DNA from 2 places in the Bradyrhizobium sp. OAE829 genome. Region 2 is predicted to be linked to the other one. Evidence: predicted binding sites of a transcription regulator. Region 2 holds the regulator's gene; the other holds the start of a gene.

Region 1 (15,542 bases), 2.2 Mb from region 2:
GCTTCCAGCGACGGACCCTCGGCGAGGCCCTCAAGCCGACGCGCCTGGTTGTCGAGGCGCTTGAGGGCCTGCATCTCCTCATCTCGTCCGAGCTTGGCTTTCTGTACGGCAGACTTCATCACGCGGATGGTTTCATCGTAGACTTTGAGGGGAACCGGGTAGGGGTGACGATCCTTCCCGCCGTGCGCCAGCGAGAAGCGGGCGGGATCCCGGAAGCGATAAGGCGCTCCGTGCACCACTTCGGCGACCATGGCCAACGACCGGACCGTACGCGCGCCAACGCCAGGCGTCAGGAGAAGATCGGGAAAGTCCACGGGGCCACGCTCGGCTGCCGCGGCGAGCGTGCCGTGGAGCCGCCGCGCAAAGACGTCACCGGAGCGGACGTCGTGGTGTGCCGGCATGGCGAGATGGGGGAGCAAGGCTTGCGCCGGCGCCTCGCCCGAAAGGGCGGAAAGCTCGGAAACGATACGGTCCGGGCCCAGACCGGTCAACAACTCCAACTGGGCGGTACGAGAGGTCTCGGCGCGCTTGTCAGTTAGGTTCACGATCTCACCCTGCACGGGACCGTCGATCGCACTATGCGGTTCGTCGACGAAGCTCTTCAGATCCTCAGAATGCCAATGGTACCGCCGCGCCTGCTTGTTGTCGCCATTCATGCCCTGCTGCACAACCGTCCATTTGCCGTCGTCGGTCACAAAGAATCCATGCAGGTAGAGATCGAAGCCGTCCTGGACGGCGGCGCTATCGACTTTGGCGACGAGGCGGCTTGCGCGGGTGAGCCTGGCGCCATCAAAACCGACGCGTTCACCAAGCAGGCGCAATTCGTCGGGCGTCTTTCGCGAATGCTGGCCTCGGCCGCCGCAGACGTGGATGCCGAGTTCATCCGAGAGCGGTTGCAGCCCCCGCTTCAGGGCGCCGATAACGCTGGTCGTGATGCCGGACGAGTGCCAGTCCATGCCCATGACGGCACCGAACGACTGAAACCAAAATGGATGTGATAGTCTTTGAAGGAATTCGTCCCGGCCGTAATGGTGGACGATCGCCTGCGTAATGATCGCGCCGAGCGAAGACATGCGCTTGGCCAGCCAAGGCGGCACGCGTCCGCCATGCAGAGGAAGAATTGCGGTGCCGGAGCGTCTTACCATCGAATCGCAAAGTCCAAGGATGCCCGAACCGTATCAGGCCGGCGCCCCAAGGTCAGGTTCATAGCCCATCGTGCGAAATGTAATGGAATACCGCGGTGCCTCTACGGCGGGAATGCTGTGTTCCCACGTCAGTCGCGAGGGGCCAGACATCGTGTAAAGCGAGCGAGGTTCAGCATCGAGCGTAAAGCGCTCCCACGACTTACGGGCGGGTCTGCGGAATCGGAATTTGCAGGCGGCTCCGAGGGAAAGGCCAAATATCCTGTCAAAGTGGGGCTTGTCGCGGTGCCAGCCGATGCCGACGCCGATGCCGTATTCAGTACAGAGAACCTGCTGGATTCGGGTTCCAGGACCTCCGAAGGTCTCGACGCTTGTGACGATTTCCGCCAGCCAGGCGGGAATCGGCTCGGCGCGCTTCAATTGGCGCTGGTCATAGTCGTAGCGGAAGCCGAACGAAGCTACCCGCCGCTTACCTTCAAACTGGCCGAATTGAAAAGGCTGAAGTGGCAAGGTCCGGATACACTGAATAAGTTCCCTTTCGATTGCAGGCGATACGAAGTCGGCTGCGTAGCGCAGCCCTTCCGGCTCTGCACGCACTTTATCAAACAAGGCCAATTGCTCGGACACGAAACCTCCATGGGCGCATGAAACGTATGTAGGTTTCCACGGCGCGTGTTGAAGGGCGGGCCTACGCCGTTAGGGCTGTTCGCAGCCAAGGTGATTGTCAAGAAATCGGAGTAAGTCCGGATATCGCTGGCGCGCTCAGCACCTGTCCCTCAGGCCCAAATATGGAGCCATGGCAAGGACAGTCCCAGCAACTCTCAAAGCTATTCCAGTGTAGATGGCATCCGAGATGCGTGCACGCGGCGGAATGCTGGTGAATGATTCCGTTGGCATCCCGGTAGGCCGCGACCTTCCTTAGCCCTTCGCGTATGATCGCGCCCTGCCCAGGCTCTAGTTCATTCGCAGAGCTGATTTCGCCCGGGGTCACATACTCTGCCAAATTCTTGAGCGCCGTGCTGTTTTCCATCACCCAATTTTTGGCTGCCTTCAGTGGCTTGCGGTCGGGCGTATAAAGTTCTGCCCAATTGCTTTCGCCGCCGGTAACGAGGGTTGCATTCAGCATTGCACCCATCACGCCGTGCGTCAGGCCCTGTCCGGAGTCGCCGGTGGCGACGTAAATGTACTCCGACCCCGGGTTTTTGCCAATGAAGCCCGCGTAGTCGATCGTATCGAGTACCTGCCCCGACCAGCGATGGGTGACATCCTTCAGCATCGGCATTTTGCCGCGCGCCCATTGTTCCAGGCGCTTGAAACGCTCGTCCGCGTCATCGGCTTCGCCGCTCTTATGATCCTCGCCGCCAACCAGCACGAAATCCATGCCCTTGTCTCCGGGCTGAAGGCGCACGTAGTGATAGGGTTCTTCTGTATCCCAATAGAGCGCATCCGGTAGGGCGCCGCGATCGATTGCGAAAGCAATGACATACGTTCGGTAAGGCGCCGTTTTCGAATGCAGCGCCACGCGGTCAACGATCGATGAATTGGTGGCAACAACGGCATGGCCGGCGCGGATCAGGCCGCGCGCGGTCTTGACCGTCACCGCGCCATTTTCTTCGACGATTTCATCTGCGGCCGTATCTGCAAAGAAGCGAACCCCGCGCTTGACGCAAGCGTCAGCCACTCCCGCCAGATATTTAAGCGGATGAAATGTCGCCTGTCGGGGGTAACGCAGCGCGTGTCGGCTGTCGCATCTGCTCAAAGGGACGCCGACCAGACGCTCGACGGACGCACCTGCTGCCCGCACTGCATCGAGTTCCTCGTCGATCACGTCGGCGGGCATATCGTCGCCCTGAAACAAGTAGCCGTCGAGACGGCGAAAATCGCAATCGATTCCTTCGCTCTTCTGTATTTCTTCGATGCGGTCTACTGCCGCGGCCTGGCTTTCATAATAGAGCCTCGACTGATCTTCCCCTTTGATCTTTTGCATCTCGCTCATCAGGTCATCGCACAGCGGCGCCAAGTGAGCGGAGGTACGCGCGGTCATACCGCCTGCAATCGGTCCGCGATCAATAACGATCACCGACCGACCGCGCTGGCTCAACTCATAGGCCGTCGACAGGCCGGCAATGCCGCTCCCCACGACGACCACGTCGCACCGTTCGTTACCTGCCAAGGGAACGGCCTGAGGCGCCACGGTAATCGACATCCAAAGAGATTTGCTGGTCATTGAAATTCCTCGCTTCAATGCATGCAACGGCTTGGCGTATCGCCAGTTCCAACCCCTGCCAGGACGCGAGACGAGGCTAGGGCCGACTGCCAGGAGAAGGAACATTCAGCGAACGCCCAAGTTATTGCGATCGAAAGGAGCGTCATCATGAGTAATCCAAAAACAGAGTTGACCGACAACACTCAAAAGGATCCCGACGAATGGGTTTCGGGCGATGATCCGATGACCGGTGCTCAAGCCTCCTATTTGAAAACACTCTGCGAGCAGGCGGGCACGCCCGAGAAGTACGCCGACGATCTCACCAAAGCTCAAGCGTCAAAGCTGATCGATGAGATGCGGGAAAAAGCTAACATTTAGAGGAGAAACCATGGACGAACCAATGATGACCGAGGCGCAACGGGACGAACTCAAGACGCTGTGCCAGAAGGCGGACGTTCCGGACAAGTCGGGTGAAATGCTGACCCAAGAAGGGGCGCAGCGTTTCATCGATGATCTGAAGAAGCAGATGGGCGAGCGAAAGTAGAGAGATGTCTGACCTCACAGCTTGCGAGATTGTGGGCTTCCATCCGGACTTTAACCAGCATCCCGGATCTTGAAGCCGATCAGCATCGCAACCAAGAGAAAGCCGACGGCGTTCGCGACGATGATCACGAGATCGCCTTTGAGGATGCCGTACCCGATCCACAAGGCCAGTCCAGCTGCGAGCACCGCAAGCGTTTTGGACGAGAGGTCGTCGGTTGATCCTGCTGGAAGCGCTTTCTTCACTTGCGGGATGTAGGAAAGCGACGTTAGGGCAGCCGCCAAAATGCCAATGATGGTAATGAGCATGCAAGGCCCCTTGCTCTAACGTTTGGGCAGTAAGATTCTCTTCAGCTTCAGTGCATCAATCGGCGCGGCGCTCTTTTGGTCGTTATCGAAGAATACAAATACGTCACACCCTTGCGCTTTCCACGAACTGATACGCTTGGCCCATTCCGCCAAGACATCTGTTGAGTAGTGTCCCTTGTACCGTCCGCTAGGACCATGCCCTCTAACATAGACGAAGTCTGCGGTACGCCTCCAAGGCGCCGGCGCATCATGATGGTCGGAGATGCATAGCGATATGTTGTCCTCCGAGAGGAGGCGCATGATTTGTGGCGAATACCAACTGGGGTGCCGAAATTCGATGCTGTAACGTCTTTTCGGCGAAAGCATGCGCAGAAATGCGGTTAGGCGGTCCGCGTCGGCCCTGAAGTTGGGTGGCAATTGGAAAAGAACCGGAGCGGCCTTTTCGCCCAGTAACGACAGACGACTCTCCATCAACTCGAGGCTGTTCACCGAGTTAGCCGACAGCCGCTTCCAGTGGGTGATGAATTTCGACGCCTTCCATGTGAAGACGAAGTTCTTGCCGGTCTGCTCCTTCCAGCTTTTGACGGCAGCCGGCGTAGGTGTTCGATAAAATACGCCATTGAGTTCGGCGGCTTCGAACTGGCTTGCGTAATATTGAAGCTGCGCCTTGATAGGCAGTCCCTGGGGGTAAAAACGACCCCGCCAAGAATCATAGTGCCAGCCCGAAGTGCCGATCCGAACGCGGGCCATGATTATTCCGGCGGAACACCGCCGCCAAGTCCAGCATTCATCGACCTGCAGCCGATCATGGCTTCATGACCACTTTGATGCATCCGTCCTGCTTGGCGCGGAACTTCTTGTAGAGTTCAGGTCCTTCTTCAAGTGTCGCCCGATGGGTGATGACGAACGACGGATCGATCTCGCCCTTCTCGATACGTCCGAGAAGCTGGGGCAAATAGTGCTGGACCGGCGTCTGGGCCATACGGAAGGTGAGTCCGCGGTTGATGGCCGATCCCATCGGAATCTTATCCAGCAGTCCGCCGTACACACCGACGATCGACACAGTGCCAAAATTACGACAGCAGTGGATTGCCTGCCGCAGGACATGCGGACGGTCCGTTCCCATGAACGTCGCGACCTTGATACGGTCGACGACGGCGTCGAAGCCGGAGCCAATATCAGGTTCGGTGCCGACGGCATCGATGCAGGCGTCGGCCCCGCGGCCATTGGTCATTTCCTGGATCCGGTCGTAGATGTCCTCTTTCCTGAAGTCCAGGGTGACGGCACCGGAGGCTTGAGCGAGGGCGAGACGCTCCGGCACGGTGTCGATGGCGATAACCCGTTCTGCGCCGAGCAAGAACGCGCTCTTGATGGCAAATTGTCCGACGGGACCGCAGCCCCAAATGGCCACCGTCTCGCCGCCTTTCAGATTGCAGAAATCGGCGGCCATGAAGCCGGTGGGGAAGATATCCGACAGAAACAGAACCTGTTCGTCGCTCAGGCCCTGCGGCACCTTGATTGGGCCGACGTCGGCGTAAGGCACGCGGAGATATTCCGCCTGGCCCCCGGCATAGCCGCCGAGCATGTGGGAATAGCCGAAGAGACCGGCGGGAGAGTGCCCCCACAGTTTCTCGGCAATCTTGTGATTGGGGTTGGAGCGTTCGCAGCCTGAGAAAAAGCCCTTCTTGCAGAAGAAGCATTCCCCGCAGGAGATCGTAAAGGGAACCACGACGCGGTCGCCCACCTTCAGTTTGTTGTTTTCGGAGCCGACCTCGACCACCTCGCCCATGGTCTCGTGGCCGAGGACATCGCCCTTTTCCATTGTGGGCATGACGCCGTCGAACAAATGCAGGTCCGAGCCGCAGATGGCGCAGGCGGTGACCTTGATGATGGCGTCGCGCCCGTGCTCGATCTTCGGGTCCGGCACTGTGTCGCATCGAATGTCATTCTTGCCGTGCCAGGTCAGCGCTCTCATCCCAAATCTCCGTACCAAATGTGTGTCGGGACAAATTCGGTGGCGAAAATCGGTTCCTATGGTTTGCGGAACGACAGGCAAAAATGAGGGTTAATGATCGAATGGCACCACAAGGAGATCAATCATGTCCCGACCTTTCGCGATCGTCACCGGTTCGTCTACGGGCATCGGCCTGGAACTAGCCAAGCGCTGCGCAAAGGAAGGCTACGACCTCTTGATCGCAGCTGACGAACCTGAGATCGAACACGCGGCGGCTTCCCTTCGAGCCGGCGGTACCGAGGTCCAATCCCTCCAGGTCGATCTTGCGACGACTGAAGGAGTGGACAAGTTATATGCTGCTGCGAAAGGCCGTCCCGTAGATGCACTCTTGGCGAACGCGGGGCGCGGCCTCGGCCATGCGTTCCTGGACCAGGATTTGGGGAAGGCGCGGCAGGTGGTCGACACCAACATCATGGGCACGATCTATCTTATCCATAAGGTCGGCAACGACATGCGGCGCCGAAATTCCGGAAGAATCCTGATCGTGGGATCAATCGCAGGCTTCACCCCCGGCAGCTTCCAGGCCGTCTACAACGGCACCAAGGCTTTCCTGAACTCTTTCTCCTTCGCGCTTCGCGAGGAACTCAACGATACCAAGATAACGGTCACCTGCCTGATGCCGGGCGCCACCGAAACGGAATTCTTCCGCCGTGCGGAGATGATGGATACTGCCGTCGGGACAGCCGAAAAGGATGATCCCGCTGAGGTCGCCAACATCGGTTTCGATGCCATGATGAAGGGCGAAGGCGATGTGGTCAGCGGGTTGAAGAACAAGGTCCAATCCGCGGCTGCGAATGTAATCCCAGCCGGCGTTCTGGCCAGTCAGCATCGTAAAATGGCCGAGCCCGGCACCGCAAAAAAATGACAGATACCTTCCCGGACGTGGATTTCCATTGATATCGGGGGACAGATTCTCCGATTGCGCCGGGACCGCCAGGCGATGGATCGCGGCCGCCTATCTCGGGCTCCTCAGCAGTACATTTTCTACAATTGTCAGCCAGCTGTCTGCCGCCAGAATTGGCCGCGATGGGCTGGTAGACTGGATGTCGGTCGCAGCCATCCCGACCCGCGACTGGGCGTTGAGCGCGGAACCATCGATCGGCGCGGTCGTGGTCGGCATCGCATTTCACCAATGGGCCGATTTCTCCTGGGCGCTAGTCTTCTTCGGGGTTCTCGGAAGGTGGACCGCCACGCGAGGCCCCGCCTGGCTTGCCCTCGCGGCTGTGCCTTGGGCCATCCTGACCTCGGCGCTCGAATGGTTCGTGCTGGTGCCCTTATGTCCGTTTTGGCAGCCGATCTTCACGTTACAGCAGCCCTATTGGATCGGCTTTCTGGTCCATCTCTCGTCGGCATCCGTGTACCCGCTATTCGCCTGGCTCTGTCGCTCGCCTTCGGAGCGTTGGTCATTCAAAGGACGGACATTCCTTCGAATATGGAGCTTGGCCGCCATTGCCGGGATCCTGCTCCTCGGGACTTTTGCACTTTTCGCCGCCTACGATCGCGAACTGCCTTGGAGCGGTCGGGATCCCACCATCGACCAGACGTTCATCCGGCATATGTTGACCCATCACGAGCAGGGAATTCTGCTGGCCGAAATTGCTGCGGAGAAGGCCAGCAACTCTCATCTTCGCGCCCTTTCGAAGCTTATGGTAGCGAGCCAAAGGGGGGAGGCCAGGATTCTCTCACATTGGTGGGCGAGCTGGTTCGTGGAACCGAGGCAGGTCTGCTCAGCGCGGGAGCGCGAGTTGATGCCCGGCATGCTCGACGTGGTGGAGGTCGAGAGACTTGGATCCACAGAAGCATCCTCTTTCGACGTCCTATTCATCGAACTCATGACCCGGCATCACAAGGGAGCAGTCGCAATGGCAGATGCTCATCTACGCGATGGGAGCGACCCGCGGCTTCGGATCATGGCGCATGCCATCCGTCATGAGCAGCAAGGGGAAATCGCGCTGATGCACGGCGTGAGCGGCGGACGTGCGGTATTCGCCGCTTTCCGAAACATGTTTGCTGACAACGTGAATTCCGCCAAATTCTAGGTGTGATCGAACCTTCCGAACCGGGATAGGATGCGAAGATCGACATCGCCTACCATGCAAACCTGGCTTAGATCGTTGATGCCCAGAGGGTGTCCACCTGGACGATCGTTATCCCTTTCGGGTCGTTCCCAATAGCCTTGGCGCTCCCGGCGATTGCCTTCGACGAGCTTGCCGTCGCCCAATTCACCGCCGCACCTTCTTGGTCTTGCCGATAATGTTATCGCTATCCTTCGACATCCGCTTTCCTTCTGTTCTCAATGAAACTGATCGCACAACAAGCCATGACCCGGCGTTCCTTCAGCATGCTAGAAGGAGCTTAGGTCGGCCGGAAGTACGTTCGCGCGGGCCCCGGCGACCACTCGCTCAGTCTTGACAACGGAGTCGGCGTGGACGGCCCTCGAATCCTTACCGCCGGTCAGAGATACCCGATCACGAACCAGCCAGCAGTTCCGCGTACTCGCCGTCTCGCCATCCCCCTGGGTTCTCCGCACCGCGCCCCGGTCGTGCTTTCATTGGCGGGTGTTCGATCGGTTCCATGACGGGCCGATGAACCTGGAACCAGCCAGGGAGTTAATGGTGGCAAAACCATTTAAACAAAGTTCTGCGGCTTACCCCAGACGTCGCCCCGGACGAAGTGATGGCTCTAGTCAAGGTCAGACCTACAAAGCCCGACGTGCTGATCGCGCGGACCGTGGCACGCAACACCAATCAGCGCGTCGAGGGGATCCCGCGGGGGCTTACCTGGGCTGCCGACGAGAAGATCCTCTTGCTTCTGGCTACCGCCGGATGGGTCGCAACCCGCAGCAGGTCTGAGGAACTGCAGCGAGTCGGCAATCACGGGCTCCTCGTCGCGGTGGCGGCTTCGCTGATACCCCATGCGATGAAGTCGGTGTTCGACCAGACCCGCCCTGACCGGAAGACGGTACTCGGCCATGTGCACGGCGTCTCTTTCTCCGGCAGGCGCGAGGATGCTTTCCCGTCCGGGCACGCCCTCCACATGGGCGCGCTGGCTTCCGCTGCGGGCACCCTGCCGCCTCTGCCGAGGCGGGCAATCCGCACGCTGGCGGTCGGTCTTTCGCTGACGCGGATCGTCGTGCTGGCGCACTGGGCCAGCGACGTGGTCGCGGGCTTCGCGCTCGGCGCCATCACGGAACGGCTGTTGCGCTTCTGGACCGGCTATCCGCTGCGAGCATCGAGGGAAGATGAACATGCCAATCCTTGAGGACGTGAAGGCGTACATGCAGCGGGCGACTGGGCTGCGACGCCCAGGCAAGAAAGAAGCTCCAGAGCTCGCGCGTGCGAGAAAACCTCATACCGTCAGGTTCAAGGATGACGGTCTCATCCCCAATCATCCTTGCTGGCCCTTCGTCATCTATCGGAACGCCGTCGATCTCGGCGACGATCACGATCCGGCGGCCGTGATGGAAGACCTCTTCGAGGCCAACGGTTGGGGCGATACCTGGCGCGATGGTATCTACGACTACGTCCACTACCATTCCAGGATCCATGAGGTGCTCGGCATCGCGCGCGGCAAAGGTCGGGTGCGCTTCGGCGGCAACAAGGGCCGAATCTTCACGCTCAAGGCCGGTGACATCGTGATCGTGCCGGCCGGGACCGGCCATCAGTGTCTCTCCGCCAATGAGAACTTCCTCGTCGTCGGGGCCTATCCGCCGGCCGGGACCTATGACGAATGCACGAAAGTTGAGGATCGCCCTCGAGCCCTGAAGACGATTCCGAAGGTGCCGGCGCCCGAGAAGGATCCTGTATACGGCAAGAGCGGTCCGTTGGCCAAACTCTGGAAGAGGCCGAAATGACCGAGTACCTCGTCCGCTTTCTGGTCGGCGGGATTGTGGTGTCGGCTTTCGCGGTGCTCGCCGATGTTCTGAAACCCAAAAGCTTCGCCGGGCTGTTCGGAGCAGCGCCTTCGGTGGCCCTGGCGACCCTCGGCATCGCGATCTACCAGCACGGGCCATCCTATGCGGCCTCTCAGAGTCTCTCAATGATGGCTGGCGCAATCGCACTGGTCATCAACAGCGTCGTCGTCTGCCAATTGTTGATTAGGGCACGCATACGAGCACTGTGGGCAACGATGGCATCGGTCGTGGTGTGGCTAATCGTTGCTTTCAGCTTGTGGATCATCGCGGGAATGCAGACATGATGGCGCCGATCCGCATTTCTTCGTCCTCGCTGCGGCAAGGTCGCTGGTACGAATACGTGATCCGTTTCGCGCTCGGAGGAGGCGCGACGGTCTTCACAGGAATTATCAGCAGTCGCTACGGGGCTTCCGTCGGGGGCCTCTTCCTGGCCTTGCCGGCAATCTTTTGCGCCAGCGCGACGCTCATCGAAAAGCACGAAATTCGACGCAAGCGCGAAGCGGGTCTCAGCGGCGTACGGCGCGGACAGGAAGCCGCAGCACTCGACGCCGCCGGTGCCGCCCTCGGAGCCCTTGGAATGCTCGCCTTCGCCGGAGTGTTCTTGTGCCTGGTCGAGCGCAGCGTCGCCGCTGCCTTCGCTGCAGCTTCGCTGGCGTGGATACTCGTCTCGGTGGCGGCCTGGTTCGTTCGGCGGAAGTTGAGATTTGCCCGGCGGGTTGTCCGGGAGACGAACGGCTCTGCGATGCCGCGAAGGCGCTCGTTCTGAGGATGGAATGCTTGGTCCCAGGCGGGCTTGCCGGCTGATCATGCCCAGCAAACTTCCAACCACCATTTTGATGCCGAAAGCCCCGCTCATCAGCACACCAACTGACGCTGTCGGCCAATCAGGTTCGATTGTACTCGTAACGGTCACGTACGATCTGGTCTGTCATCCGGTGCTGGCGTCGATTGGCAATTCAGCGTTCCATTTATCAAGGGAACCAGGAGCACGAACGCGCTGATGAAATAAACGCTTCCATGAGACCTCCGGCAAGTCCCATCGGGCAAGTTAATGATGTAGTGAAAAACGCGGTAAAAATCTCGTGGTTCCTCCCGATCCTACATCAGCCTTTTGAGTTAGGTTCCAGGCAGACAATGCCGAAAGAATAAACAAGGGAGTTTGGGCTCGATCAAAAGGCCCCGGCGATTGAAAATATGCGCTTGGGAAACAACTAAAGCGAACCGGGACAGTCCTTGCAGCCCTTCAGGAAGGACGACGAGCCTCGAAACGAGGGATATCAATGTATGCTTTGTTTAAAGGCGAAAAACAGATTGGAAACCCGTTCCCAACCGAGAAAGAAGTGTGGGAGGCCGCATTGAGTGAAGGCCTTGTCTCCGACATTCCGGTAGCGGACGAGGAAGGCGGTCAGGTTATTCCGAAAGGATACCACGTCGCACATGTCGCCGATGTTTGATTGCGATGGCTGCGGCAAAGTTCGTAGCAATGAGCCGAGACGCCGATCTTATTCAAACCGTCGCAACTATCCGTAAGCGTGCCGTCCGGCAAGGACGGCCACGCTTTCTTACGAATTTTTATCTACTCCCAGGCTTGACCTCTCTGGCCGCCTCTCAAATTGCAGCCAGCTATTGCCTGACGGCTCTCATGAGAGGGCGGCTTCGCTTTCGCGAGCCGCCCGGCAAAATCAGCCGACATCAGGCAGCGGTCGAGGCTTTCGCGTTGACGCCTTTGCGCAGCGCAACCGTGTTGAGCTTGGTGTTCGCCGCCTTCTCCTCGTTCAGGTTCGTTGTCAGAAAGCGCACGATGTCGTCGTGGCCGAGTTCTTCGGCCCATGCGATCAGCGTCCCATAACGACAGATTTCGTAGTGCTCGACAGCTTGCGCATTCGCTACGAGGGCCGCGTCCAACACGGTTTTGTCCTCGATTTCACCAGCCGTCTCGTCGGCCTCTTTGATGATACCGTCGATGGCTGGACAGCTGGTCCCGCTGGGCTCCTTGCCTAGCTTTTCGAAGGCTTTCTGAAGCCGTTCGACCTGCTTGTTGGTTTCTTCGAGATGGCCCTTCAAGCCGGCGACCAGGTCGCGGTTGGTGGCTTTCTCGATCATCTTTGGGAGCGATTTGATAATCTGCTGCTCGGCGTAATAGATGTCCTGAAGGCCGTGAAGCAGCAAATCCTCCATGGTTTTGATGTCTTTGGTAAAAAGTCCCATTCGAGCCTCCTTCTGCAATGATGGCAATGGAACGCCGAGGCCCGTTCGCGGTTCCTTTCTCATCGACAGCAATTCCGGAGGGCCAATGACGGACAGACTGGAACGCTTCGCGGGCTTGCTCGGACGGGCGGCTATGGATGTTTGGGGCGACATGCCGCGCGATATTCAGGAGGCCTTGTTTGAAACGGCCATGAAAGGCCAGGACGCGGAACGGGAGGAATTGGCCCGCGTCCTGCACGACCGTCACCCTCGAACCTTGCATCCACCGAGGCGCGATCTTGAAGCAGAAAGGTCTGCCTGAAGGTTACCTCATCGAGGGCGTAAGGGTATGGCACTGCCGCAATCACTCGAACCGATTTCGAATGCCGTCCATCTATCCATCGACATGCAGAATTTGTTCGCACCTGGGGGCATCTGGGCGACTCCCTGGATGGAGCGGGTGCTGCCGGCGATCGTGGCAGTGGCGGAGCTTAATCCCCAGCGCACAGTGTTCACCCGATTTGTGACGCCTCTGCACGCACAGGACAGGCCGGGCCGATGGCAGCGATACTTTACGAGATGGGAATGTGCGACACGCTCTCGTCTGCCTGGCGCGCAGCTTGAGATCGTATCCCCGCTATCCCGCCTGATACCCCCGGCCACGGTCATAGACAAGCCCGCTTACTCCGCGTTTGCGGAATCCGGGCTTACCGCATTTCTCCACGATAAGAGCGTCGACACTCTTATCATCACCGGTTCGGAGACCGACGTGTGCGTGCTGGCCACCGTGCTCGACGCGGTGGATCTGGGCTTTAGGACCATAGTGGTCGAAGATGCCCTCTGTAGCTCGTTCGATGAAGGTCATGATGCGCTGATGACGCTTTACCGCAACCGCTTTTCAGAACAGGTTGAATTGATGACGCAGGCGCAGGTAGCCGAGCTTTGGCATGACCGTTGAGACACGATTGCTCGGGCATCGAATGCCAAACAGGAAGCGAAGCCGTCCGTGATGGGCCGTAAAATGAACTTTCATTCAATCTACAGTCACGGCTTCGCGCGGGTTGCGGCCTGTACGATTGCCTCCAATGTGGCCGATCCGAGCGCAAATGCGACCGCGATAATGGATGCTGCGAGAGCGTGCCACGAGAAATCGGTCGCTGTAGCGGTATTCCCCGAGTTGTGCCTTTCGGGATATGCCATTGAAGATCTTTTGCTGCAGGATGCGCTTCTCGATGCGGTCGTGCGTGGGCTGACCGCCGTCGTGGAGGCGTCGACTAGGTTTATGTCGGTCTTGGTCGTGGGCGCACCGCTTCGGCAGGGCAGTCGAATTTACAACTGCGCTGTCGTAGTCCATCGCGGGCGGGTCCTCGGCGTCGTGCCAAAAACCTACCTGCCGACCTATCGCGAGTTCTATGAAGCTCGTCACTTCGGATCGGGGAAGGACATTGTCGGTCTCGAAATTTTGATCGACACGATACGCGCACCCTTCGGTACCGATCTGACGTTCGAAGCTAATGACGTGCCGGGTCTGGTCATCGGGATCGAAATTTGTGAGGACATGTGGATACCCGTCACCCCGGGATCCGAACTTGCGCTCGAAGGCGCTACCGTACTCCTCAATCTTTCCGGAAGCCCTATTACGATAGGTCGCGCTCGCTCCCGCGCACTCTTGTGTCAATCGACTTCAGCCCGTTGTCTTGCGGCCTACGTGTACGCGGCCGGGGGTGCGGGAGAATCCACGACAGACTTGGCGTGGGACGGTCAGACGTCCATTTTCGAGAACGGCACCCTTTTAGCTGAAGGCGAGCGCTTCAGGCAGGACGGACAAATCACGGTCGCCGATATTGACCTAGACCTCCTGCGGCAAGAGCGCGCGGCCATGGGCACGTTTCATGACAACCGCTTGAATTCAAGGAAGCGAACTCCATTCCGGCGTATACAGTTCTCGGTGAATCCGCCCGAAGAGAATATCGGGCTCGCTCGGACGGTGGAACGCTTCCCGTTTGTGCCCAGCGATGAGAGCAGGCTCGAGCAGGATTGCTATGAAGCATACAACATTCAAGTCGCCGGACTTGTGCAGCGTCTACGCGCGATCGGATCGCAGCGGGTGGTGATCGGCGTATCCGGCGGGCTGGATTCCACGCACGCGCTGATCGTAGCGGCGAAGGCGATGGATCTTCTGGGTCGCCCACGGACCAACATACGGGGACACAAAGCAAGAGCCAGGCGTGGGCCTTGATGCGAGCGCTTGAGGTCAGTTCCCAAGAACTGGATATTCGGCCGTCTGCGACGCAGATGCTCAAGGACATGGGCCACCCCTTCGGTAAAGGCGAGCCCGTTTATGACATCACGTTCGAGAACGTGCAGGCGGGATTGCGGACTGATTACCTGTTCCGTCTGGCAAACCATCACGGGGGCCTCGTCATTGGCACGGGCGATCTTTCGGAATTGGCTCTCGGATGGTGTACTTACGGAGTAGGGGATCAAATGGCCCACTACAACGTAAACTCCGGCGTCCCGAAGACGTTGATTCAACATTTGATCCGGTGGGTCATCTCGTCGCGGCAATTCAGCGACGACGTCTCGCAGACCTTGCGCGCTATTCTGGCAGCGGAGATTTCGCCTGAACTTGTTCCAGTAGGGGAAGGCCAGAGACCGCAAAGCACAGAGGCCGCAATCGGCCCCTACGCGCTGCAAGATTTCAATCTGTATTACACCCTGCGGTTAGGGTTCCGTCCGTCCAAGATCGCATTCCTGGCGATGCACGCCTGGCACGTTGATGCAAAGGGCGATTGGCCGTCCGGTGTGCCGGCCGATCAGCGGCATGACTATGATCTGGTAGCCATCCGAAAGTGGCTGGAAGTGTTTCTCAGACGGTTCTTTGCGTTCAGCCAGTTCAAACGATCTGCGATGCCAAATGGTCCGAAGGTTTCTGCAGGCGGTTCGTTATCACCTAGAGGCGATTGGCGGGCTCCTTCCGACGGGAATGCGGCTGCATGGCTCGAAGATCTTGAGCGCAACGTTCCAACGTAAACGTCTGTTCTCGGACGCAGTTAAAGCGCGGGAAGCGGCTTTAGGCTGGACGAGGGAAGCTCGACAATTATGGGATCGCCCGGTGCAATCTCTCCAGGCGCCTTTGCCACGCCGAGCACGCCGCATCTGAACATGGGCTGTTGGTGCTTCATGATCATAGCTCGCTTCAATCCCTTCTGAAATCGGTCGATCAGGGAA
Region 2 (15,542 bases):
GCCAGAAGATGGCCTGAAGCTGGCGTGCCACATTGTTTGGCGGAAAGAATACCGGATCGGTGTCGCCTTCGATTAGTTATGTAGCCGGGATGAGTTGCGTAGCCCGGATGGGAGAAGCGACATCCGGGACTCTGGCATTTCCTCCGATACCCCGCATGTCGCCAGCGCTCATGCGGGCTACCGGTCTCACTCCACCTTCCCCGCCTCGTTCAGCCCGCTCTGCCAGGTCGACGGCTGCGTGCCAAAGCCGCGCTTGGCCCGCGTGCCGAGCCAGTAGCCGAATTGCGGCGGCACGTTGCGGAACGGGCCTTCGACGCCGAGTTTGAGGGCGGCGTCCATCGGCCAGTTCGGGTTGTTGAGGATTTCGCGGCCGACCGCGATCAGGTCGGCCTGCTTGTCCTGCAGGATCTGCTCGGCCTGGTCGCCATGGATGATGAGGCCGACCGCCATGGTCATGATATCGGCGTGGCGTTTGACATAGTCCGACAGCGGCACCTGGTAGCTGTATTTGATTTCCTTGCCGAGGATCGGCGCCATCTCGGTGATGCCGCCGGACGAACAGTCGATGACGTCGACGCCCTTGGCCTTGAGGATCTTCGCCAGCCGCGCGCTTTGCTCCGGTCCCCATCCGGCGTTGTCCTCCACCGACAGGCGGACGAACAGCGGCTTGTGGTCGGGCCAGTGCGTGCGCACCGCTTCGGTGATCTCGGTGATGAAGCGCATCCGGTTGGCCTCGGAGCCGCCATATTCGTCGGTGCGCTGGTTGGATCGCTCGGACAAGAATTGATGCACGAGATAGCCGTGCGCGCCGTGCAGCTCCAGCACGTCGAAGCCGGCCTCATGGGCGCGCCGCGCGGCCTCGCCCCAGGCCTGCACCAGGTCTTTCACCTCATGGCGTTCCAGCGCCTTCGGCACCGGCCATTTTTCGCTATGGGCAATCGCGCTCGGCGCCACCGGCGACCAGGCTTCCCAATCCTCGATCTCGGGCGTCCGCTGCAGCGGCCGGTCGCCTTCCCACGGCCGGGTCGCGCGCGCCTTGCGGCCGGAATGGCCGAGCTGAATGCCGGCGACCGCATTCTGCTGATGGATGAATGTGACGAGGCGGCCGAGCGGCTCGACAAAGGCATCGTCCCAGATGCCGAGATCGCCGACCGTGCCGCAACCGCGGCGCTCGACCTTGGTCGACTCGACGACGACAAGCCCGGCGCCGCCGGCGGCAAATTTGCCTGAGTTCATCAGGTGCCAGTCGGTCGGAAAACCCTTCACGGCGGAATATTGGTGCATCGGCGGCACCACGATGCGGTTCTTCAGCTCGACGCCGCGGATCCTCACCGGCGAAAACAGCAGCGTGTTCGACATTGTTGTTCCTTGCTCGCGCCCTCTCCGGTTTCCCGGAATCCTGGGCATCGCTCTCCCGGCAAGCTGCCGGCGGATGCCTGTTATTGTTTTGCGGTGGTCTCGGTCTTGCTATCCGTTTTGGCTGCCTTCGGTTTCGCGGGCGGCTTGGCGGCAGCTTTCGGGGCGGCATTGTCGCTGCGCACGGTTCCCCAGGGATCGGTGCTCTTTTGCTCCGGAATATTGCCCAGCGACCGCTTGTAAGCCCGCTCGGCCTCCTTCTCCGCCGCGATATCCGATCGCGTCTTTTCCTTGTCCTCCTCCCCGTATCTTTGAACGGGTGCCTGCTGGGCCAACGCCGGCCCGGCCAGCAAGACCATCACAGCCACGATGCCAATCATTTTCATGCGATCACTCCCCGGACGTTCCTGGCAAACGAATAGCACAGCTCCCGCGCCAGCCTAAATGCTGGATTGGGCGGAAATTGCTCGCGAAAACGCGCATTTCGCCGGCTGCAGCCAGTCGTTGCCCAGAGCGGCCCAGTTTTGTAAACGTCTGGCATGAATGCCCCGCTTCTCCCCAACTCCGCCGACGCGCTGCTGTTCGATCTCGGACGCGTCGTGCTCGATATCGACTTCGGCAAGGTGGTCGCCACCTGGGCCGGCCATGCCCGCTGCGAGCCCGCACAGCTGGTCGAGCGGTTCTTGCCCAATGACGCCTGGCATCGTCACGAGCGGGGCGAGATCAGCGACGCCGAATTCTTCGCAGGCCTGCGAGTCTCGCTCGGTATCGGCATATCCGACGCCGAGTTCCTGGAAGGCTGGAACGCGATCTTCGCCGGCGAAATGCCCGATATATCAGCATCGCTGGCGCGCGCCGGACAACGCCTGCCGCTTTATGCCTTCTCCAACACCAACAACGCGCATGTCGTGCATTTCAGCCAGGCCTATGCCGGCGTGCTCGGCCATTTCCGCGAAATCTATTTGTCATCGACGATCGGGCTTCGAAAGCCCGATGCGGCGGCCTATGATCATGTCGTCAAGGCGATCGGTGTTCCCGCCTCCCGCATCGTGTTCTTCGACGATTCCGCCGCGAACATCGACGGCGCGCGGGCGCGCGGCCTGGCCGCGGTGCATGTGACAGGGCCGGATGACGTCGCAAAGGCGCTTGCCGCGCTGGGAATTTGAGAGGGTGTTGCCGTGGCCCTGATGCCGGTCGTTGATGCACTGGCCGCGATCCTTGCGGGCGCCGATCCGTTGGCGGAAGAAATGGCCGCACTCGACACCGCCTGGCATCGCGTGCTCGCGCGCGACCTTGCGGCAAAGCGCACGCAGCCGCCGCAGGCGATGTCGGCGATGGACGGCTATGCGGTGCGATCGACTGATGCCGCCGACCTCTCCGCGCGGCTGAGGGTGATCGGCGAAGTCGCGGCGGGCCGCCCGTTCGAACGCAAGGTGGGGCCCGGCGAAGCAGTCAGGATTTTCACCGGCGGGGTGATCCCTGATGGCGCCGACGCCGTCATCATCCAGGAAGACACGGCCGCCAGCGGCGAGCACATCACGATCACGGAAACCGCCAAACCGGGACGGCATATCCGCGCCGCCGGCGCCGATTTCCGCGAGGGCGATGTGCTGCTTACCAAAGGAAGCCACCTCACCGAACGCGATCTGTCGCTCGCCGCCGGCATGAATTATCCGGAACTCGCCGTGATCAGCCGCCCCAAGGTGGCGGTGCTCGCCACCGGCGACGAGCTGGTGATGCCGGGCTCGAGCCCCGGCCCCGGCCAGATCGTCTACTCCAACGGCTACGCGCTGCGCGCGCTGGCGCGGGCCGAGGGCGCCGAGACCATCGATTTCGGCATCGCCGCCGACACGATCGAGGCGACCACTGACGGCATCCGCCGCGCCCGCGCATCCGGCGCCGACATCCTGATCACGATGGGCGGCGCCTCGGTCGGCGACCACGACCTCGTCAAGCGCTCGCTGGAGGCCGAGGGCGTCGCCATGGCGTTCTGGCGCATCGCGATGCGGCCGGGCAAGCCGATGATGCACGGGCGCCTCGGGGCGATGCGGGTGATCGGCCTGCCCGGCAATCCGGTCTCGTCCTATGTCTGCGGTTTCCTGTTTCTGGTGCCGCTGATTCGCGCGCTGTCGGGCCGAAAGACCATCCATCACGCGCGCGAGACCGCCCTGCTCGGCCGCGATCTTCCCGCCAACGACCAGCGCGAAGACTATTTGCGCGCACGGCTCGAGCGGCGCGAGGACGGCGCGTTGATCGCGGTGCCGGTGAGCCACCAGGATTCGTCGCTGCTTGGAAATCTCGCTGCGGCACGGGCGCTTTTGATACGTCCGCCGTTTGCGCCGGCGGTGCCGGAAGGCACGCCATGCGAGTTCCTGCGCCTGCCGGAATGACGTATCGCGACGGAATGTTCGGGCGAACGCGGCGCGCGTTCACCTGAAATTAAGTGGTTGCGGAACATGTATCGAACATATAGTGTCCGTTCATGATTTGTTTCGAGAGCTAGTGTCTACAAACGGGAGTTTTGGACTTCCGAATTTGAGACCGCACTCGCAACCGAGAACCGCGAATCTGAAGAACCGCGAAACTGAAGATCGCGAAATTGAACGACCACGAACTACGACGCGCCAACCGGGGGATTGCTCGAGATGCTTACGCGCAAACAGTATGAACTTCTGCGTTTCATCAACGAACGGCTCAAGGAAGCCGGCGTGCCGCCCTCCTTCGACGAAATGAAGGATGCGCTCGACCTCCGCTCCAAATCCGGCATCCACCGCCTGATCACCGCCCTGGAAGAGCGCGGCTTCATCCGCCGTCTGCCCAACCGCGCCCGCGCCATCGAAGTCATCAAGCTGCCCGAGCTTGCGGGCGCCGGTAACGGCAACGGCCGCCGCGGCTTCACCCCAAGCGTCATCGAAGGCACGCTCGGCAAGGTCCGCGCCGCCAGCGCGCCCGCCGAGGACGACGGCAACCGTCCGGTCGCCGTTCCCGTCATGGGCCGGATCGCCGCCGGTACGCCGATCGAGGCGCTGCAGACCCGCAGCCACACCATCAGCGTACCGCCCGACATGCTCGGCTCCGGCGAACATTACGCACTCGAAGTACGCGGCGATTCCATGGTGGACGCCGGCATTCTCGACGGCGACATGGCGCTGATCCAGCGCAACGAGACCGCCGACACCGGCGATATCGTGGTGGCGCTGATCGACGAGGAGGAAGCCACCCTGAAACGCTTCCGCCGCCGCGGCGCATCGATCGCGCTGGAGCCTGCCAACACCTCCTATGAAGTCCGCATCCTGCCGCCGAACCGGGTCCGGATTCAGGGCAAGCTGATCGGGCTGTACCGGAAGTACTGAGGGCGGCCCGCGTCAGATGCAAGCCGCGTGCGGCATCGCAAAAAGCCCCGGCCGTCGACCGGGGCTTTTCGTTGTCCGGAAGTTGGTACAGCCTTAACCGTCGCGGTGCGCCTGCACGCGTCCCACAATTGCCCAGAACGCAGCAAAAACTGGCGGCGTGGCGCGCTGTTTGGTTTGAGGCTTTTGCTCAAAGGCGTGCGAACGGGGGGACGAGACGTGGTCAGCAATATGATCACCAAGATCACCTGGCAGAGGGCGGGCCTGGTGACCGAGCCGGGCCGCTACATGCTCCGGTTCGGCTGGCTGACAGTGACGGCGGAAGATCTCGCGATCTGGCAGCAATATCCGGAGGCCGCCTTCACGCTGGTCGCGCTGCCCGGGATTGCCGACGACGGAAGGGAGCAATTCCATCTCGGCGCCTTCGAACTGCCGCTGCCGCCGATGCCCGAAAATCCGCAGCCGCCGTAGCGCGTTTGTGATCGGGCACGCCGGCCTTTCCGTCGCACTATTGCCCAGAACGGGAATAGACTTTGCTCAAGTCCACTCTGATAGAGGCCAGCGCCTCGAGGGAGGCCGGGTCTCTATCTCTTACGAGGGAGCGATCCGATGTGTGACTATAGTTTGCACGCGATGGCAACGCGTCCTGCTGAGGTCGGCGAGACATTGATTTCGACCACCTTCCGCGGCACCTCGACCCGCGGCTTTGCCAGCGAACGCGATCCCGCAGTTGCGGTCTGCATGCTGCCCGGGACCGAACTGGCCTTCGCGCAAGACGTCAAATACGACAACCGCTGGATCTGGACGCGGACGATCGGTTTTCGCGTCGGCAAGTTCAACACCATTGATCCGCACATCAAGGAACGGCACCACGACGCAATCGAATTTCCCGACGGGAGCCATGTGCTGGTGACGCAGCTTTGCGAGGGCCAGCGCGTCACCGTGCTGCAATTGCCGGTGGTGCATCCGATTCCCGAGCGCGCGGCAACGAAGGCGGGCACGGCGACGACGACACCGCTTTCCACCGGTTGAATTCCGCGCCGCCGGTCGCGCCCCGCCGGGGAACGTGAATCCTTATTCCTCGGCCTGCAGGTCCGCTTCCGACGGGGTCGCATCGACCGCACGCGGCGCCGCACGGCGCGGCGCGAGGATGGTTGTCTCCGCGTCACCCTCGCCCGCGATCGCCGGCGACCATGGGCGATCGACGCCCCGGGGCCTGACGGCATCGATGGTAAATCCGCTGCCGCTTCGCCGCAGCACCATGGCGCCCTGCCGCCGCAGACGCTCCGCATCGATCACAGAAGCGCCGCACGCCGCAGGCGACGGTCTTGCAGTCACCAACAGCGCCGCGCGCTCACAATCATCCGCCAACGCTTCGGGCCGCAGCGCCAATGCCACGAACCCGCCACCGGCGCCCTGCGTCACGCAGCCGCTCTCGTCGCATGAGACGCCCTCGGTCAGCGAGGCATCTGCAGGCTTGCGCGCGTCGGCATCCGCCGCCAGCCATTCCTTGACAAGGAAGCCATCCCTTGAAGCTCCCTTGGCCGCGCGCATCAAATGCAGTTTGCCGTCCTGGCCGCGGACACCGACATTGCGCCCGTCGGCGGAGATCAGGATGTCCGGCTGCGGCACCCTCGCCGCCCACACCGCCGCCGCCAGCACCACGGCCGCGCCGGCATAGCGCAGCGGTGTTCGTAACAACCCAAGCAGGATGATGCCGATACTCGCCGCAATCAACGGGCCGATGCCGAACGCCGGCACACGGCCGACCGCGCCCGGCAAGGCCGCGACCCATTGCGTGACAACGATCATCCAGTCGATGCCGACGCCCATGATGGCCCAGAACACGCCGTCAAAACCAAAGGGCATCGCAACCAGGCCGAGCAGGCCCGCCGGCATCACCAGCGCCGAAACCACCGGCATCGCCGCGAGATTGGCGAGCACGCCATAGGGCGTCACCCGGTGGAAATGAAACGCCGCGTAAGGCGTGGTGGCGAGGCCCGCCACCAACGAGGCCAGCAGCAGCATCGTGATCTCGCGGCCGCCCCACAGCGCGACCTGCGCGGTCGCGGGTTGATCCGGCTGCGCGAACAAACGCGGCATGCCGAGCTGCACCAGCGCCACCAGTCCGAGGGTCGCCGCAAACGACATCTGGAAGCTCGGATGCACCAGCGCTTCGGGCGCGATGGTCAGGACAATGAGCGCCGCAACCGCAAGCGTTCGAAACGTGATGGCGCGGCGGTCGACCATGACCGCGATCAGCACCACGGCTGTCATGAAGAACGAACGCTGGGTCGCGACTTCGGCGCCGGAGAGCAACAGATAAAACGCTGATGCCGCGAGCGCCGCCACCGCCGACCATTTCTTGATCGCAAAGCCAACGTTAAGCGTCGGAAACAGCGCCAGCAGCGCCCGTACCGCAAAGAACACGACGCCCGCGACGACAGCCATGTGATAGCCTGATATCGACAGCACATGGCCGAGGCCGGAGATGAACATCGCCTCATTGACGGGCTCGGAGATCGCGTCGCGCCGGCCGGTCAGAAGCGCGGTCGCGATCGCGCGCTTGTCGCCTTCCAGCACGGTCCTGATCCGCGCATCGATCGCATCCCGCATGCCTTGCATGAACGCCGAATAGCGCAGCTTCCAACCGCCGCCATCCGGCGCCTCTACGGTCTTGATCGCGCCCATCACGAAGCCGGAGGCACCGATGCCGGAGAAGAACATGTCGCGGCCGAAATCGTAGCTGCCGGGCCGGAGCGGCGCCATCGGCGGCAACAGCCGCGCTTTCAATTCGACGAAGCTGCCGACCGCGGGCGCGGTACCCTTCTTGACCGACAGCCGCACCCGCTCGATTTTTGTCGCGTCGCGCGCGCTCTCCATCGTCACGACGCGCATGACAAAACGGTCGGTGCGCTCGCGGATGTCGCGGGTTTCGACAAATCCCGTCAGCGCCACCGAGAACATCGGCCGCGCCAGCACGCCATGCGCGATCCGCGCCGTCTTCCAGGTGGCAATCGCAAAGCCGGCGGCGACGGCAGCGATCATCACGGCAACCGGAAACATCTTGTGCCGCCGCAGCAAGAACGCCGCCGCGCACAGCGTAATGGCGGTGACGGCCGCGACCGACAGCACCGGTTCATGATCAGCGGCAAAATAAAAGGCGATGCCGGTGCCGAATGCGACGGGCACCCAGGGCAGCAAACGCCCCGCACCCGCCTCCGCGCGCGCCCATTGCCGCAGGGTCTCGATCAGCGGCGGCCACAGCGCAAGACGCTGGGGCGCGAGGCCGCCGACCGGCGCCGCCCCACGCGGCGGCCAGGTGCCGGCGTAGCCTCGCCTTTGGCCCGGCGTGTTGCCCTGCTCCGACATCAAGCTACCCACACGATACGCTCGCGGGGACAAAGCTACCGGAAGGTGTGAGGTGCCGGCTAGCAGAACGGAAGTGGAATATCGGGGAAAGGCGCCGCGCCGCTCATCCTGCCGTTATGCCGCAGAACGAGGTGGCGGGGCCTTGCAAGCCGTCGTCCGAACTTGGGTTGAGTGCGACAGCGACCCTGTCGTTTTTACCAGTACCAAAACGATGATGCGGGGCCGGAGCCCGGCTCCCCGTCCCTTTACCGCCTGTCGGGACCACTCACCCAAGCGGGTGATGGAAAGTTGATCGGTAAAGTTGTCTAATGCAGCTTGGCGGCACGCATTGAGTGTCCGCCGGTTTTCATTATTGCGCTTTAGCTGAATTTATTTTTTGCAGATTTGAGATGGCTCGGGAAATCGACAAGTTAGTTGTCGGGACTCGCTTCAAGATGAGTAAGCTAGGCGATGCTCGATGCCCCGAGCTCGCTAATCTTACCGGCATCGTTGTCGAAGTGAGCCAAAGCAACACGGGCGTTACCGTGTTGTTCGATGGCGCCAAAAGACCGACTTGCCTGCACAGGCAGTTCATATCCCCCGTGTCGGGTATTAGACCGGGGAACTATTCGGCTCGCTCTGAAAAAACGCGTGCCTGAACGCACAATAGCGCAGCTTCCACCCGCCGCCATCAGGCGCTTCCGCGGTACGGAAGTGGGATATCGGGGAAAGGCGGCGCGCCGCACATCCTGCCGTTATGTCGCAGAACGAGGTGATCGGGCCTTTTGCAAGGGCGTCGCCGGTGCCTCGCCGCGCCCCGTGCCGGCACTTCCCCTTGACATGCCGGCGCTCCACCGCCCGAATGGCAGGTAGCGCAAAAAGCGCGCGCCGCGGTGCAATGCCCGGCGCATCAAAAACAAAATGGGGAGGGTTTGCGAATGCTTCGCCAAGTAATCCGCGATGCCAAAAGTCTGGCCAGAAATGTTGCCCTTGCTTCGATTGCAGCCGTAAGCCTGCTCGGTGCCGGCAACGCGCAAGCGGCTTTCCCGGAGCGACCCATCACGCTGATCGTGCCGTGGGCCGCCGGCGGCGGCACCGACGCGGTCGCGCGCCAGATCGCCCACATCATGGAGCGCGATCTCAAGCAGCCGGTGAACGTCGTGAACCGCACCGGCGGATCGGGCGTGGTGGGCCACCAGGCGATCGCGACTGCAGCGCCTGACGGTTACACGTTCGGCCTCATCACGCTGGAGATCACCCTGATGCACTGGGCGGGGCTTACCGATCTTACGTTCGAGAAGTTCACGCCGCTCGGGCTGGTCAACCAGGACTTCGCCGCGATCCACGTCAAGGCGGACTCGCCCTTCAAGAACGTCAAGGAGCTGTTCGCGCATATCAAGGCGAACCCGAACAAGGTGGCGGCCTCGGGCACCGGACAAGGCGGAAGCTGGCATGTCGCGCTCGCCGGCCTGATGCAGGCCGACGGCGTTTCGCCGACCTCGATCCGCTGGGTGCCGTCCACGGGCGCTGCAACCGCGCTAACGGATCTGGCCGCCGGCGGCGTCGACTTCGTCTCGTGCTCGATGCCGGAAGCCGAGGCGCTGATCAAGGCGGGGCGTATCCGCAGCCTCGCCTTCTTCTCGCCCAAGCGCGCGCCGAACTTCCCTGACGTGCCGACCACCGAGGAGGCGACCGGTCACAAGGTTCACAAGGGCGTGTGGCGCGGCTTTGCGGCGCCCAAGGGCCTGCCGCCGGAGATCGCCAAGACGTATGAGGCCGCGATCAAGAAGGCCTGGGACAGCGACGAGTTCAAGGATTTCATGACCCGGCGCGGCTTCGACATGATCTATCTGGATGCGGCAAGGTACGGCGAGTTCATGAAGGCCGACGACGAGAGCAATGGCAAGGCGCTGAAGTCGCTGGGGCTGGCGAAGTGAAGCGCCCCGCAAGCCTCGTCGTCGCCTGACGGCAACCCGACGACCGCGAAGGCTTAGTGGTCCGGCCGGTTAATGTCCGGGGCATGTCCTGTCGCCATGTCCAATAGGTAGCAGGCGAGTACGCCCAACTTCGCGCCACCGATCAGTGAAAGGAGCGCCATCACCCATCGGAGGCTCGTCTCCGCAAACATGCCGGGCATAAAAACGAACAAGAGCCCGACGCTGGCTCCCACCGCTGCACTGAAACAATACCTGACGGGCATGCTTTTCAACAGCAAATGGCGTCATATTGTTCCGGGGAACCTTTGGCTGGCGCGGAGATGTTTGCGTGATGCTTAACGGATGGCTCCGCAAGTTCCACGAGGCGATCGAGGCGCCGGACGGCACACAGCTCAACACGCTGCGCGACGCGGTTGCCTACCTCACCAAGACCGTCCCCAAATCAGAACGCGGTTTGCCGGCGGTCACGATGGCCGCAGAGGTGCTGACCTACGCCGCGGAGCGCGGCATCGCTTGGATGTTTCTGGCGCGGGTGACCGTGATGAAGTCACTGCACCGATGAGGTGCGCGCGTTCCATCCCGATGCCAACGAGGATCACTGGGGAAAGCGGAAGCTCAAAAGAGATCAGTCAGGCGCGCGCTCCCGCAACGGTGACCCGCACGGCCCCAAGCTGACTATTTCCACGACCTGTAAGCGTCCAGCGCATGAGCGACAAGGATGCCGAGGCTGAGAATTATCAGAAATGCTGCAATGGCCTCGAACATTGGCGGCCTCAAACATTGGCGATCTCGCAGGGTTGCCCAAGTAAGCAACTCGCCCCGCTGCACAGTCAAAATGATTCGCCTTGTCGCGGCAGATCGCGGTGCGACTGGTGACTTTGAGCAACGGTTGATCTGGTTTTCACCTGAATTTCTGAGCTTGATTGCCCCTTTTTTGCCTGTTTTTCGACGGAAACAGCGATCCTAGCCCTTAACCTAGCGGCCAACGCAGGCGGTGGCTGAAATGACGGACCGATCGCACGAAGTCGCGCCGGACGACGACCTTCGTATTCTTGTCCGCGTGGTTTCAATTTGTACTCTGGGACTCTGGTCATTTGCAGCCGGTTTGCTGATAGGCACCTTTCTGTTTTCGTGATCGAAGCCCGATGCTGCGCAATGGCCTCTCGTCCAGCAACTTGGTCGCGGGTGAGTCAACACTGCCTTCCAACATTCAGCGCCGTTCACCCCCGATTTTGGCGAGGTGCTTCATGCGACGGGCGATCATCGGACTCTTGCGCAAGATTTTGGCCACCCGGCTCTTCGCTTCACGCCTGCAGCGATATCGGCGCCCTATGATCGGCGCCTCAAGACGCATGTCGTCCGTGCTGGTTGGCGTGGCAGCGTTCGCACTCCTGGCGCCGCAAGCCGCTGTTTCTCAAGGCCGCATCGAAATAGTGAACTTCCAAAGCCTGACCTTCCCCGGCAGCCTGTTTACGCCTCCTTTTATGGCTGCCCCACAGGAGGGGTCGCCGGCGGCTATCTTTGGTATTCTGAGGCTTCCGGAGACTACGGACCGAGTTCCTGCCGTCGTCATAACGCACGGTTGTTCGGGCATCACTGGAGCGGAGACATACTGGGCGGAAAGTCTCATGCAAATCGGCGTCGCTACGTTCGTCGTCAACAGTTTTGTCGGCAGGAGTATTCCGCGTGTCTGCTCAGGTCCTCACACAATAAGCACAGCCAGTGTGCTCACGGATGTATATCGCGCACGGGATCTTCTGGCGGTCCATCCGCGCATTGACCCTTCGCGAATTGCAGTGTTGGGATTTTCCTTCGGCGGCCGCAACGCGCTCTGGGCAGCCTCCGAGCGGTTCCAGCAACGCTACGGTCCCGGGCTATCTCCCTTTGCCGCCTATCTCGCGTTTTACCCCACTGGCTGTCATATCAAGCTCATCGATGAAGATCGCGTGGCGAATGCCCCGATACGGATCTTTCACGGCGCAGCCGACGACGCGACGATCATCGGCCGCTGCAGGGAGTACGTCGCAAGGCTCCGCAACGCCGGCCGTGACGCCGCGCTATTCGAATACGTTGGCGCCAAGCACTGGTTTGACAACGCCGATCTAGCCAACCGTCAAACGGCGACCGGCTTTCTTAACTACAGCAACTGCACGCTTCTCGAGCAAGACGACAGGATCATCGACGTGATGACCGGCGGCCCGGCTGGAACGGGGTCGCCATGCGTCGTGTCGGAGGGGTCGTTTGGTTATAATCCCGCGGCGCGCGAGCAAGCGACAGCGGATGTGCAGAATTTTCTGCGATCGTTGTTCAAGCTTTGACGCGGCACCTTGCGCGCGCCCATGTGCGCAGAGTCTTGTTGAACGGTGAGCCAGCGGAACGGAAACGAACCCGCCGTTTCGATCAATCCGGTGGAGTGCATCGTCCAGCGAAATTGACGGGCGAACGCCGCAACGGTCCTGCTGCTAAATCAACGGCGTCTTCGACGACGCGTGATGGCTGACGATCTTCCAGTCGAAGTCTTCGCGCACGATCACCCAGGTGATCTTGACCGACAGGTTGACCGCGCCTTCATCCGCGTAAAACGACGCCGTGCCGGCGACATTGACCAGATTGGGTCCGACCTGCTCGGCCACGACGTCGCTGAATTGAACTGAAGATGTCCGCCACCGCGGCAATCCCTTGAAGTAGGCCGTGACGCCCTCTCGCCCACGATAGAGGTTCGGGTTCGAGCCGAAGAACAGCGCGTGCCTCGAATAGAGCGAGGCGAGCGCGTCGGCGTCCAGTCTGCTGAACGCCGCGGCCCATTTCACCATGGTGCCGGAGGCGATGTCGTCGGCCGCGCTGCCCATCGAATGATCCAATCGTTGTGAGGCCGACGTCAGCCCTTCTCAGCCTTTGGCGACTTCCTTGGCAAAGGTATCGCGCAGGCCGATGGTGCGGTTGAACACCAGTCTGTCCGGCGTCGAGTCCGCGTCGCGCACGAAATAACCCTGCCGCTCGAACTGCATCACCTCATTCGAATTGCTCTCGGCGACGCTGACCTCGATCCGCGCGTCGGACAGCACTTCCAGCGATTGCGGGTTGATGTCGGCGGCGAAATTGCCGGCGTCGGGGCTCGGTTTTGCGAACAGCTGGTTGTAGACGCGGATTTCGGCGGGCCGCGACTGCGCCGCCGGCAGCCAGTGCATGGTGGCCTTGACCTTGCGGCCATCGGGCGCGTTGCCGCCCTTGGTGGCGGGGTCATAGGTACAGCGCAGCTCGACCACCTCGCCGGCGTCGTTCTTGATGACGCCGGTGCACTTGATGAAATAGGCGTAGCGCAGCCGCACTTCATTGCCCGGAGAAAGCCGGAAGAATTTCTTCGGCGGGTTCTCCATGAAATCGTCCTGCTCGATATAGAGCTCGCGGCCGAACGCGATGCGGCGGGTGCCGGCATCGGGATTGTCGGGGTGATTGACCGCCTCGAGCTCCTCGACCTGGCCTTCCGGATAATTCTCGATCACGACTTTCAGCGGCCGCAGCACCGCCATGCGGCGCTCGGCCGTCTTGTTGAGCAGTTCGCGGATACAGAATTCCAGCATGCCGACGTCGACCACGCTGTTGGATTTCGCCACGCCGATGCGTTTGACGAATTCGCGCACCGCCGCCGGCGGCACGCCGCGCCGCTTCAGGCCGGCGACGGTCGGCATCCGCGGATCGTCCCAGCCGGCGACATGGCCCTCGCGCACGAGCTGCGTCAGCACCCGCTTCGAGAGCAGCGTGTAGGTGATGTTGAGCCTTGCGAATTCATACTGCCGCGGCTTCGACGGCACCGGCAGCTTGTCGAGCAGCCATTCATAGAGCGGCCGGTGATCCTCGAATTCCAGCGTGCAGATCGAATGGGTGATGCCTTCGATGGCGTCCGACTGGCCGTGGGCGTAGTCGTAGCTTGGATAGATCGACCATTTGTCGCCGGTGCGCGGATGATGGGCGTGCAGGATCCGGTACAGCACGGGATCGCGCATATTGATGTTGCCGGAGGCCATGTCGATTTTGGCGCGCAGCACGCGGGCGCCGTTCGGGAATTCGCCGGCCTTCATGCGACGAAACAGATCGAGGTTTTCGTCCACCGGGCGGTCGCGGAACGGGCTGTTCTTGCCGGGTTCCGTCAGCGTGCCGCGCGCGAGGCGGATTTCCTCCTGCGACTGGTCGTCGACATAGGCGTGGCCGGCCTTGATCAGGCCTTCCGCCCAGTCGTAGAGCCGCTCGAAATAGTCGGAGGCGTAATAAAGGTCGGCTCCCCAGTCATAGCCGAGCCAGCGCACGTCGGCCTGGATGGAATCGATATATTCCTGCTCTTCCTTGGTCGGGTTGGTGTCGTCGAAGCGTAGATGGCACTTGCCGCCAAACTCCTGCGCAATGCCGAAATTAAGGGCAATCGACTTGGCGTGGCCGATATGCAGGTAGCCGTTCGGCTCCGGCGGAAATCGGGTCACGATCCGGCTGTGCTTCTGGGTGTCGAGGTCGGCCTGGACGATGTCGCGAATGAAATCGCGCCCTGCCTCTGCCGCTGCCGGTTCTGTGGTCATTACGTGTTCCCGCTCGGATAAGCGGCCCTTCTGCCAAATTCGCCCCGGCCCGCCAAGCCTGCTTTGGCCAAGGCGGCACCAAAGGCCTGACTTTAACGGCGAGACTTTAGTTATGCACCGTCCTGCTATACACCACGGCCGTTCAAGCATAGGCCTGCCCAAATCATGACCTCCCCCGTCGTCACCCGCTTTGCCCCCTCGCCGACCGGCTTCCTCCACATCGGAGGCGCCCGCACCGCGCTGTTCAACTGGCTCTACGCCAAGAAGCATGGCGGCAAGATGCTGCTGCGGATCGAGGATACCGACCGCGAGCGGTCGACCGAGCCGGCGATTGCCGCGATCCTCGACGGATTGAAGTGGCTGGAGCTCGATTGGGACGGCGACGTCATCTACCAGTTCAGCCGCGCCGCCCGCCACCGCGAGGCCGCCGAGTCCCTGCTCGCCAGCGGCCGCGCCTATCGCTGCTACGCCACGCCGGAGGAACTGACGGCGATGCGCGAGAAGGCCCGCGCCGAGGGCCGCACCCGCCTCTATGACGGCCTCTGGCGCGACCGTGACCCGTCCGAAGCGCCGGCCGGCATGAAGCCCACCATCCGCCTCAAGGCACCGCAGACCGGCGAGACCGTGATCGAGGATCAGGTCCAGGGCCGCGTGGTCTGGCAAAACGAGAACCTCGACGATCTCGTGCTGCTGCGCGGCGACGGCAACCCGACCTACATGCTGGCCGTCGTGGTCGACGACCACGACATGGGCGTCACCCATGTGATCCGGGGTGACGATCATTTGATCAACGCCGCGCGCCAGAAGCAGATCTACGATGCGCTGGAATGGGACATTCCGAACATGTCCCACATCCCGCTGATCCATGGCGCCGATGGCGCGAAGCTGTCGAAGCGCCATGGCGCGCTCGGCGTCGAGGCCTACCGCGCACTCGGCTATCTGCCGGCGGCGCTGCGCAATTACCTGGTCCGGCTCGGCTG

Evidence for each region. Region 2 encodes LexA, which represses DNA repair genes until DNA is damaged. Its sites were predicted from a motif close to TGTTCNNNNTGTGTTCNG; they were not measured.
Region 1: ABIE49_RS13125 (DUF3072 domain-containing protein) is a predicted target of LexA. The motif match lies at 3,467-3,484, and genes of this name have one in related genera.

The regions. Positions count from the first base shown of each region.
Region 1 is NZ_JBEPOE010000001.1:2,685,965-2,701,506, reverse strand. It holds gene ABIE49_RS13140 (DUF763 domain-containing protein) at 1-1,145, opposite strand, end outside; gene ABIE49_RS13135 (alpha-ketoglutarate-dependent dioxygenase AlkB) at 1,179-1,769, opposite strand; gene ABIE49_RS13130 (FAD-dependent oxidoreductase) at 1,867-3,369, opposite strand; gene ABIE49_RS13125 (DUF3072 domain-containing protein) at 3,517-3,726, shown strand; gene ABIE49_RS13120 (DUF3072 domain-containing protein) at 3,737-3,892, shown strand; gene ABIE49_RS13115 (SemiSWEET family sugar transporter) at 3,943-4,197, opposite strand; gene ABIE49_RS13110 (DUF72 domain-containing protein) at 4,213-4,947, opposite strand; gene ABIE49_RS13105 (zinc-dependent alcohol dehydrogenase) at 5,003-6,172, opposite strand; gene ABIE49_RS13100 (SDR family NAD(P)-dependent oxidoreductase) at 6,297-7,076, shown strand; gene ABIE49_RS13095 (DUF305 domain-containing protein) at 7,255-8,250, shown strand; gene ABIE49_RS13090 (phosphatase PAP2 family protein) at 8,888-9,472, shown strand; gene ABIE49_RS13085 (cupin domain-containing protein) at 9,459-10,064, shown strand; gene ABIE49_RS13080 (DUF3147 family protein) at 10,061-10,408, shown strand; gene ABIE49_RS13075 (DUF3147 family protein) at 10,408-10,890, shown strand; gene ABIE49_RS13070 (hypothetical protein) at 11,405-11,578, shown strand; gene ABIE49_RS13065 (YciE/YciF ferroxidase family protein) at 11,817-12,332, opposite strand; gene ABIE49_RS13060 (hypothetical protein) at 12,418-12,633, shown strand; gene ABIE49_RS13055 (cysteine hydrolase family protein) at 12,661-13,269, shown strand; partial or broken gene ABIE49_RS13050 (NAD(+) synthase) at 13,333-15,344, shown strand; gene ABIE49_RS13045 (MOSC domain-containing protein) at 15,365-15,542, opposite strand, start outside.
Region 2 is NZ_JBEPOE010000001.1:516,210-531,751, forward strand. It holds gene ABIE49_RS02370 (PilZ domain-containing protein) at 1-76, shown strand, start outside; gene ABIE49_RS02375 (NADH:flavin oxidoreductase/NADH oxidase) at 187-1,359, opposite strand; gene ABIE49_RS02380 (hypothetical protein) at 1,440-1,736, opposite strand; gene ABIE49_RS02385 (HAD-IA family hydrolase) at 1,896-2,522, shown strand; gene ABIE49_RS02390 (molybdopterin molybdotransferase MoeA) at 2,535-3,746, shown strand; gene lexA (transcriptional repressor LexA) at 4,002-4,709, shown strand; gene ABIE49_RS02400 (hypothetical protein) at 4,938-5,177, shown strand; gene ABIE49_RS02405 (hypothetical protein) at 5,316-5,738, shown strand; gene ABIE49_RS02410 (ComEC/Rec2 family competence protein) at 5,781-8,078, opposite strand; gene ABIE49_RS02415 (Bug family tripartite tricarboxylate transporter substrate binding protein) at 8,996-9,994, shown strand; gene ABIE49_RS02420 (hypothetical protein) at 10,323-10,556, shown strand; gene ABIE49_RS02425 (dienelactone hydrolase family protein) at 11,242-12,312, shown strand; gene ABIE49_RS02430 (YybH family protein) at 12,457-12,843, opposite strand; gene ABIE49_RS02435 (glutamine--tRNA ligase/YqeY domain fusion protein) at 12,883-14,562, opposite strand; gene gltX (glutamate--tRNA ligase) at 14,728-15,542, shown strand, end outside.